One region of the Peribacillus suis genome, then DNA from elsewhere that is predicted to be linked to it. Evidence: a T-box and tRNA genes for the amino acid it is inferred to sense, from the RefSeq annotation. Region 1 holds a T-box; the other regions hold tRNA genes.
What was found. A T-box is a leader RNA that pairs with one kind of tRNA and senses whether it is charged. The one in region 1 lies ahead of ileS (isoleucine--tRNA ligase), so its partner is inferred to be a tRNA-Ile.

Region 1 (3,280 bases):
CAGGCAATGAATTGGATTGACCAGGTTAGAGATTCTTATGCTCCTAAACTTTCTGACTTTCTGGATCCGCGTCAGCAGGAAATCCTCACATCCCTATTAGGAAACAAACAGGATGTGCTACTGCAATTTCACGGCGGGAGTGATTTCGTTGAACGGAAACGTGCCCTCATTTATCCTGATTACTACTCTCCTGAATCATCTGATTTCAATATCTCCTTATATGATATCTCCTATCCAAAAAAATTTGTTACACTTGAACACAGGCAAATACTTGGAACCTTGATGTCACTGGGGGTAAAACGTGAAAAATTCGGTGATATTATAGTGACAGAGGAGCAAGTCCAATTTATTGCAACAGGGGAAATGGATTCATACCTTACGGGAAACCTGGATAAGATAGGCAATGCTTCCGTAACCATTAAAAGGATTCCGATTGAGGATATCCTTGTGGTGAAGGACAACTGGGAAGAGCAGGTCAGTACCGTTAGCTCATTAAGGCTTGATAGCGTACTTTCGGCTGTTTTGAATATTTCCCGGCAAAAAGCCCAAACGTTGATATCGTCGGGGAAAACCAAGGTTAATTTCAAGCAAACGGAGAGCGTTTCTGAAGAATGCCGTGAGGGGGATACTCTATCCATCAGGGGTTTCGGTCGATGTAAAATCACTTCAATCGATGGGAAAACGAAAAAGGATAAGTGGAGAATCTCATTAGGTAGGAAAAAATAATTTAGTTGTTAGCAGGATTCACATATTTTTTGTCGAATATAGAGTTTTAATGTAATAGAGTAGAAATTGTTCTGGAGGTGCAACAATGCCCTTAACCCCGATAGATATACATAACAAGGAATTTAGTAAAGTATTTCGAGGGTATGATGAAGATGAGGTTAACGAATTTCTAGACCAAGTCATTAAAGATTATGAATTGATTCTAAGAGAAAAGAAAGAAATGGAAGAAAAATTGAACGAGACGTTCGATCGTTTAGGTCATTTCACGACTATCGAGGGCACGCTTAATAAGTCTATCATTGTCGCGCAGGAAGCTGCAGAAGAATTAAAGCGCAATGCCCAAAAAGAAGCCAAACTGATCATCAAGGAAGCAGAAAAGAATGCTGACCGGATTGTCAATGAGTCGCTTGTGAAAGCAAGAAAAATAGCGATGGATATAGAAGACTTGAAAAAACAATCGAAGGTTTTCCGTACTCGCTTTAAAATGCTTGTCGGAGCACAGCTCGATTTGTTGGATAATGACGACTGGGATCATCTGCTTGAATACGAAGTGGATGCATCTGAAATAGAATTAAATGATGGAGTAGATGAGGAAAATTAAACGTTTCCTTGACTTCAAGCACTTTTTTCGCATATAATTTTTTAACAATACTATTCATGATGACATTAGACGATGACAGGGACAGTAAATTCCTCATATCCTTATATGTAGCGACCCGGGGACGGTGTAAGCCCGGGATAAGAGAAGGAATTGAACATCACCCTTGAGTTCTGAATTGAACCTGCTTATGCAGCAAGTAAACGATGCGTATCATTCACGTTACGAATGCTCGAGAGGAAAGGATTCAGCCGTTTTGTGAATCTTTCTAACCAGGGTGGTACCGCGGGAAGCAAAGCTTTCTCGTCCCTTTTTCAGGGATGAGAAGGCTTTTTATTTTGTCTGCGAATCGGGTCAATCAACTCAAATGAAGTTATGGATAGATGGATGGAGGAATTTTATAATGGAATATAAAGATACTTTATTAATGCCTAAAACTGAATTTCCAATGAGGGGCAACCTTCCGAAGCGCGAGCCTGAAATTCAGGAAAAGTGGAAAGAGATGGACATCTATAAAAAAGTGCAAGAGCACACTGAAGGGCGACCGTTATTCATTTTACATGATGGACCTCCATATGCAAACGGTGATATCCATATGGGTCATGCCTTGAATAAAGTTTTAAAAGATTTCATCGTCCGTTTTAAGTCCATGAGCGGTTACCATGCACCGTATGTTCCAGGCTGGGATACGCACGGTCTCCCAATTGAAACGGCTTTGACTAAAAAAGGCGTGAACCGTAAAGAAATGAGCGTCGCTGAATTCAGAAAGCTATGTGAAGAATATGCATACGTACAGATTAACAATCAACGTGAGCAATTCAAGCGGATTGGTGTTCGCGGGGATTGGGATAATCCTTATATTACGTTAAAGCCTGAATATGAAGCACAACAGATCAAGGTTTTTGGTGAAATGGCGAAAAAAGGCTATATCTATAAAGGGAAGAAACCTGTTTACTGGTCCCCTTCGAGTGAATCGGCTCTTGCTGAAGCGGAGATTGAATACCAAGATAAACGTTCGGCTTCAATCTATGTAGCATTTGAAGTGACTGATGGTAAAGGTGTCATTGATGAAGGTGTAAAAATCATCATTTGGACGACAACACCATGGACGATTCCGGCCAACCTTGGAATTTCCCTACATCCACAATTGAATTATGTGGTTGTTGCAGTGGAAAATGAAAAATACTTAGTGGCAGAAGCCTTATTGGAATCTGTTAAAGAAACGCTTGGATGGGAAAACCCAACTATCGTGAAAACGGTAAAAGGCAGTGAGTTGGATCGTGCTGTAGCGAAGCATCCTCTATATGATCGTGAATCACTAGTGATGTTAGGTGAGCATGTAACGACTGAAGCTGGAACAGGTTGTGTTCATACAGCTCCAGGACACGGGGAAGATGACTTTATCATCGGTCAGAAATATGGCTTGGATGTTCTTTGCCCAGTCGATGAAAAAGGTGTCATGACTGAAGAAGCAGGGGAGTTTGCTGGATTATTCTATGATAAAGCAAATAAAGCGATTTCCGAAAAATTAACTGAAGTGGGAGCCCTGTTGAATCTTACATTCATCACACATTCATTCCCACATGACTGGCGGACGAAGAAGCCGACGATCTTCCGTGCAACTGCACAGTGGTTCGCTTCAATCAAGGACTTCCGTGATGATTTGCTGAAGGCAGTCGAAGAAACGAAATGGGTACCGGCATGGGGTGAAACACGCCTATTCAATATGGTCCGTGACCGAGGAGATTGGTGTATCTCTCGACAACGTGCATGGGGTGTGCCAATTCCAGTATTTTACGCAGAAAATGGCGAACCAATCATCACGGACGAAACAATCAATCATATTTCAGAATTATTCCGTGAGCACGGTTCAAATATCTGGTTTGAAAAAGAAGCAAAAGATCTTCTACCACAAGGCTTTACACATGAAGGAAGTCCAAACGGTATCTTCACTAA
Region 2 (3,280 bases), 1.4 Mb from region 1:
ACTATAAAAAAGCAAAATGAGCAAGTCAAACATTTCTTCGGAGAGTTTGATCCTGGCTCAGGACGAACGCTGGCGGCGTGCCTAATACATGCAAGTCGAGCGAATCGATGGGAGCTTGCTCCCTGAGATTAGCGGCGGACGGGTGAGTAACACGTGGGCAACCTGCCTATAAGACTGGGATAACTTCGGGAAACCGGAGCTAATACCGGATATGTTCTTTTCTCGCATGAGAGAAGATGGAAAGACGGTTTCGGCTGTCACTTATAGATGGGCCCGCGGCGCATTAGCTAGTTGGTGAGGTAATGGCTCACCAAGGCGACGATGCGTAGCCGACCTGAGAGGGTGATCGGCCACACTGGGACTGAGACACGGCCCAGACTCCTACGGGAGGCAGCAGTAGGGAATCTTCCGCAATGGACGAAAGTCTGACGGAGCAACGCCGCGTGAACGAAGAAGGCCTTCGGGTCGTAAAGTTCTGTTGTTAGGGAAGAACAAGTACCAGAGTAACTGCTGGTACCTTGACGGTACCTAACCAGAAAGCCACGGCTAACTACGTGCCAGCAGCCGCGGTAATACGTAGGTGGCAAGCGTTGTCCGGAATTATTGGGCGTAAAGCGCGCGCAGGTGGTTCTTTAAGTCTGATGTGAAAGCCCACGGCTCAACCGTGGAGGGTCATTGGAAACTGGGGAACTTGAGTGCAGAAGAGGAAAGTGGAATTCCAAGTGTAGCGGTGAAATGCGTAGAGATTTGGAGGAACACCAGTGGCGAAGGCGACTTTCTGGTCTGTAACTGACACTGAGGCGCGAAAGCGTGGGGAGCAAACAGGATTAGATACCCTGGTAGTCCACGCCGTAAACGATGAGTGCTAAGTGTTAGAGGGTTTCCGCCCTTTAGTGCTGCAGCTAACGCATTAAGCACTCCGCCTGGGGAGTACGACCGCAAGGTTGAAACTCAAAGGAATTGACGGGGGCCCGCACAAGCGGTGGAGCATGTGGTTTAATTCGAAGCAACGCGAAGAACCTTACCAGGTCTTGACATCCTCTGACACTCCTAGAGATAGGACGTTCCCCTTCGGGGGACAGAGTGACAGGTGGTGCATGGTTGTCGTCAGCTCGTGTCGTGAGATGTTGGGTTAAGTCCCGCAACGAGCGCAACCCTTGATCTTAGTTGCCAGCATTCAGTTGGGCACTCTAAGGTGACTGCCGGTGACAAACCGGAGGAAGGTGGGGATGACGTCAAATCATCATGCCCCTTATGACCTGGGCTACACACGTGCTACAATGGATGGTACAAAGGGCTGCAAACCTGCGAAGGTAAGCGAATCCCATAAAGCCATTCTCAGTTCGGATTGTAGGCTGCAACTCGCCTGCATGAAGCCGGAATCGCTAGTAATCGCGGATCAGCATGCCGCGGTGAATACGTTCCCGGGCCTTGTACACACCGCCCGTCACACCACGAGAGTTTGTAACACCCGAAGTCGGTGAGGTAACCTTTATGGAGCCAGCCGCCTAAGGTGGGACAGATGATTGGGGTGAAGTCGTAACAAGGTAGCCGTATCGGAAGGTGCGGCTGGATCACCTCCTTTCTAAGGATAATACGAGAGCGCTTTTGTTTTGTTCAGTTTTGAATGAGTAATTCATTCCTAAATAATATCCCACAATAAGCTTGGAAAGCAGAAGCTTATTATTTTATGTGAATGGGCCTATAGCTCAGCTGGTTAGAGCGCACGCCTGATAAGCGTGAGGTCGATGGTTCGAGTCCATTTAGGCCCACCATTCATTCCTTTTTAAATGGGGCCTTAGCTCAGCTGGGAGAGCGCCTGCCTTGCACGCAGGAGGTCAGCGGTTCGATCCCGCTAGGCTCCACCAATATTCAATCACTTTGTGATTGAGACACTTGTTCCTTGAAAACTAGATAATAGATAGAAGGCAATTAATTTTTTTCAAAGCATCAGTAAGATCTTTTTAACGGTTAAGTTAGAAAGGGCGCACGGTGGATGCCTTGGCACTAGGAGCCGATGAAGGACGGGACTAACACCGATATGCTTCGGGGAGCTGTAAGTAAGCTTTGATCCGGAGATTTCCGAATGGGGAAACCCACTGTTCGTAATGGAACAGTATCTCTACCTGAATACATAGGGTATTGAAGGCAGACCCGGGGAACTGAAACATCTAAGTACCCGGAGGAAGAGAAAGCAATAGCGATTTCCTGAGTAGCGGCGAGCGAAACGGAATGTAGCCCAAACCAAGAGGCTTGCCTCTTGGGGTTGTAGGACACTCAATATGGAGTTACAAAGGAACGGGGTAAATGAAGTGACCTGGAAAGGTCCGTCAAAGAAGGTAAAAACCCTGTAGTTGAAACTTCGTTCCCTCCTGAGTGGATCCTGAGTACGGCGGGACACGAGAAATCCCGTCGGAAGCAGGGAGGACCATCTCCCAAGGCTAAATACTACCTAGTGACCGATAGTGAACCAGTACCGTGAGGGAAAGGTGAAAAGCACCCCGGAAGGGGAGTGAAATAGATCCTGAAACCGTGTGCCTACAAGTAGTCAAAGCCCGTTAATGGGTAATGGCGTGCCTTTTGTAGAATGAACCGGCGAGTTACGATTTCATGCGAGGTTAAGTTGATAAGACGGAGCCGCAGCGAAAGCGAGTCTGAATAGGGCGAATGAGTATGAGGTCGTAGACCCGAAACCAGGTGATCTACCCATGTCCAGGGTGAAGTTCAGGTAACACTGAATGGAGGCCCGAACCCACGCACGTTGAAAAGTGCGGGGATGAGGTGTGGGTAGCGGAGAAATTCCAATCGAACCTGGAGATAGCTGGTTCTCTCCGAAATAGCTTTAGGGCTAGCCTCAAGATGAGAGTATTGGAGGTAGAGCACTGATTGGACTAGGGGCCCCCAACGGGTTACCGAATTCAGTCAAACTCCGAATGCCAAATACTTATTCTTGGGAGTCAGACTGCGAGTGATAAGATCCGTAGTCGAAAGGGAAACAGCCCAGACCACCAGCTAAGGTCCCAAAGTATACGTTAAGTGGAAAAGGATGTGGAGTTGCTTAGACAACCAGGATGTTGGCTCAGAAGCAGCCACCATTTAAAGAGTGCGTAATAGCTCACTGGTCGAGTGACTCCGCGCCGAAAATGTACCGGGGCTAAACGTATCACCGAAGCTGTGGATTGACACCGTATGGTGTCGATGGTAGGAGAGCGTTCTAAGGGCGTTGAAGTCAGACCGTAAGGACTGGTGGAGCGCTTAGAAGTGAGAATGCCGGTATGAG
Region 3 (3,280 bases), 1.4 Mb from region 1:
GAGAGAAGATGGAAAGACGGTTTCGGCTGTCACTTATAGATGGGCCCGCGGCGCATTAGCTAGTTGGTGAGGTAATGGCTCACCAAGGCGACGATGCGTAGCCGACCTGAGAGGGTGATCGGCCACACTGGGACTGAGACACGGCCCAGACTCCTACGGGAGGCAGCAGTAGGGAATCTTCCGCAATGGACGAAAGTCTGACGGAGCAACGCCGCGTGAACGAAGAAGGCCTTCGGGTCGTAAAGTTCTGTTGTTAGGGAAGAACAAGTACCAGAGTAACTGCTGGTACCTTGACGGTACCTAACCAGAAAGCCACGGCTAACTACGTGCCAGCAGCCGCGGTAATACGTAGGTGGCAAGCGTTGTCCGGAATTATTGGGCGTAAAGCGCGCGCAGGTGGTTCTTTAAGTCTGATGTGAAAGCCCACGGCTCAACCGTGGAGGGTCATTGGAAACTGGGGAACTTGAGTGCAGAAGAGGAAAGTGGAATTCCAAGTGTAGCGGTGAAATGCGTAGAGATTTGGAGGAACACCAGTGGCGAAGGCGACTTTCTGGTCTGTAACTGACACTGAGGCGCGAAAGCGTGGGGAGCAAACAGGATTAGATACCCTGGTAGTCCACGCCGTAAACGATGAGTGCTAAGTGTTAGAGGGTTTCCGCCCTTTAGTGCTGCAGCTAACGCATTAAGCACTCCGCCTGGGGAGTACGACCGCAAGGTTGAAACTCAAAGGAATTGACGGGGGCCCGCACAAGCGGTGGAGCATGTGGTTTAATTCGAAGCAACGCGAAGAACCTTACCAGGTCTTGACATCCTCTGACACTCCTAGAGATAGGACGTTCCCCTTCGGGGGACAGAGTGACAGGTGGTGCATGGTTGTCGTCAGCTCGTGTCGTGAGATGTTGGGTTAAGTCCCGCAACGAGCGCAACCCTTGATCTTAGTTGCCAGCATTCAGTTGGGCACTCTAAGGTGACTGCCGGTGACAAACCGGAGGAAGGTGGGGATGACGTCAAATCATCATGCCCCTTATGACCTGGGCTACACACGTGCTACAATGGATGGTACAAAGGGCTGCAAACCTGCGAAGGTAAGCGAATCCCATAAAGCCATTCTCAGTTCGGATTGTAGGCTGCAACTCGCCTGCATGAAGCCGGAATCGCTAGTAATCGCGGATCAGCATGCCGCGGTGAATACGTTCCCGGGCCTTGTACACACCGCCCGTCACACCACGAGAGTTTGTAACACCCGAAGTCGGTGAGGTAACCTTTATGGAGCCAGCCGCCTAAGGTGGGACAGATGATTGGGGTGAAGTCGTAACAAGGTAGCCGTATCGGAAGGTGCGGCTGGATCACCTCCTTTCTAAGGATAATACGAGAGCGCTTTTGTTTTGTTCAGTTTTGAATGAGTAATTCATTCCTAAATAATATCCCACAATAAGCTTGGAAAGCAGAAGCTTATTATTTTATGTGAATGGGCCTATAGCTCAGCTGGTTAGAGCGCACGCCTGATAAGCGTGAGGTCGATGGTTCGAGTCCATTTAGGCCCACCATTCATTCCCTTTTAAATGGGGCCTTAGCTCAGCTGGGAGAGCGCCTGCCTTGCACGCAGGAGGTCAGCGGTTCGATCCCGCTAGGCTCCACCAATATTCAATCACTTTGTGATTGAGACACTTGTTCCTTGAAAACTAGATAATAGATAGAAGGCAATTAATTTTTTTCAAAGCATCAGTAAGATCTTTTTAACGGTTAAGTTAGAAAGGGCGCACGGTGGATGCCTTGGCACTAGGAGCCGATGAAGGACGGGACTAACACCGATATGCTTCGGGGAGCTGTAAGTAAGCTTTGATCCGGAGATTTCCGAATGGGGAAACCCACTGTTCGTAATGGAACAGTATCTCTACCTGAATACATAGGGTATTGAAGGCAGACCCGGGGAACTGAAACATCTAAGTACCCGGAGGAAGAGAAAGCAATAGCGATTTCCTGAGTAGCGGCGAGCGAAACGGAATGTAGCCCAAACCAAGAGGCTTGCCTCTTGGGGTTGTAGGACACTCAATATGGAGTTACAAAGGAACGGGGTAAATGAAGTGACCTGGAAAGGTCCGTCAAAGAAGGTAAAAACCCTGTAGTTGAAACTTCGTTCCCTCCTGAGTGGATCCTGAGTACGGCGGGACACGAGAAATCCCGTCGGAAGCAGGGAGGACCATCTCCCAAGGCTAAATACTACCTAGTGACCGATAGTGAACCAGTACCGTGAGGGAAAGGTGAAAAGCACCCCGGAAGGGGAGTGAAATAGATCCTGAAACCGTGTGCCTACAAGTAGTCAAAGCCCGTTAATGGGTAATGGCGTGCCTTTTGTAGAATGAACCGGCGAGTTACGATTTCATGCGAGGTTAAGTTGATAAGACGGAGCCGCAGCGAAAGCGAGTCTGAATAGGGCGAATGAGTATGAGGTCGTAGACCCGAAACCAGGTGATCTACCCATGTCCAGGGTGAAGTTCAGGTAACACTGAATGGAGGCCCGAACCCACGCACGTTGAAAAGTGCGGGGATGAGGTGTGGGTAGCGGAGAAATTCCAATCGAACCTGGAGATAGCTGGTTCTCTCCGAAATAGCTTTAGGGCTAGCCTCAAGATGAGAGTATTGGAGGTAGAGCACTGATTGGACTAGGGGCCCCCAACGGGTTACCGAATTCAGTCAAACTCCGAATGCCAAATACTTATTCTTGGGAGTCAGACTGCGAGTGATAAGATCCGTAGTCGAAAGGGAAACAGCCCAGACCACCAGCTAAGGTCCCAAAGTATACGTTAAGTGGAAAAGGATGTGGAGTTGCTTAGACAACCAGGATGTTGGCTCAGAAGCAGCCACCATTTAAAGAGTGCGTAATAGCTCACTGGTCGAGTGACTCCGCGCCGAAAATGTACCGGGGCTAAACGTATCACCGAAGCTGTGGATTGACACCGTATGGTGTCGATGGTAGGAGAGCGTTCTAAGGGCGTTGAAGTCAGACCGTAAGGACTGGTGGAGCGCTTAGAAGTGAGAATGCCGGTATGAGTAGCGAAAGAAGGGTGAGAATCCCTTCCACCGAATGCCTAAGGTTTCCTGAGGAAGGCTCGTCCGCTCAGGGTTAGTCGGGACCTAAGCCGAGGCCGAAAGGCGTAGGCGATGGACAACAGGTTGATATTCCTGTACCACCTATACATCGTTTGAACGATGGGGGGACGCAGAAGGATAGGGTAAGCGCGCTGTTGGATATGCGCGTCCAAGCAGTTAGGCCGGAAAC

Region 2: it encodes a tRNA-Ile, which carries the amino acid that the T-box ahead of ileS (isoleucine--tRNA ligase) is inferred to sense. The anticodon was not compared.
Region 3: it encodes a tRNA-Ile, which carries the amino acid that the T-box ahead of ileS (isoleucine--tRNA ligase) is inferred to sense. The anticodon was not compared.

What each region holds. Positions count from the first base shown of each region.
Region 1 is NZ_CM182019.1:1,393,115-1,396,394, forward strand. It holds gene AC503W_RS06945 (YlmH family RNA-binding protein) at 1-726, shown strand, start outside; gene AC503W_RS06950 (DivIVA domain-containing protein) at 812-1,327, shown strand; T-box leader at 1,391-1,638, shown strand; gene ileS (isoleucine--tRNA ligase) at 1,728-3,280, shown strand, end outside.
Region 2 is NZ_CM182019.1:28,766-32,045, forward strand. It holds rRNA gene AC503W_RS00145 (16S ribosomal RNA) at 35-1,585, shown strand; tRNA gene AC503W_RS00150 (tRNA-Ile) at 1,699-1,775, shown strand; tRNA gene AC503W_RS00155 (tRNA-Ala) at 1,793-1,868, shown strand; rRNA gene AC503W_RS00160 (23S ribosomal RNA) at 1,970-3,280, shown strand, end outside.
Region 3 is NZ_CM182019.1:10,959-14,238, forward strand. It holds rRNA gene AC503W_RS00045 (16S ribosomal RNA) at 1-1,357, shown strand, start outside; tRNA gene AC503W_RS00050 (tRNA-Ile) at 1,471-1,547, shown strand; tRNA gene AC503W_RS00055 (tRNA-Ala) at 1,565-1,640, shown strand; rRNA gene AC503W_RS00060 (23S ribosomal RNA) at 1,742-3,280, shown strand, end outside.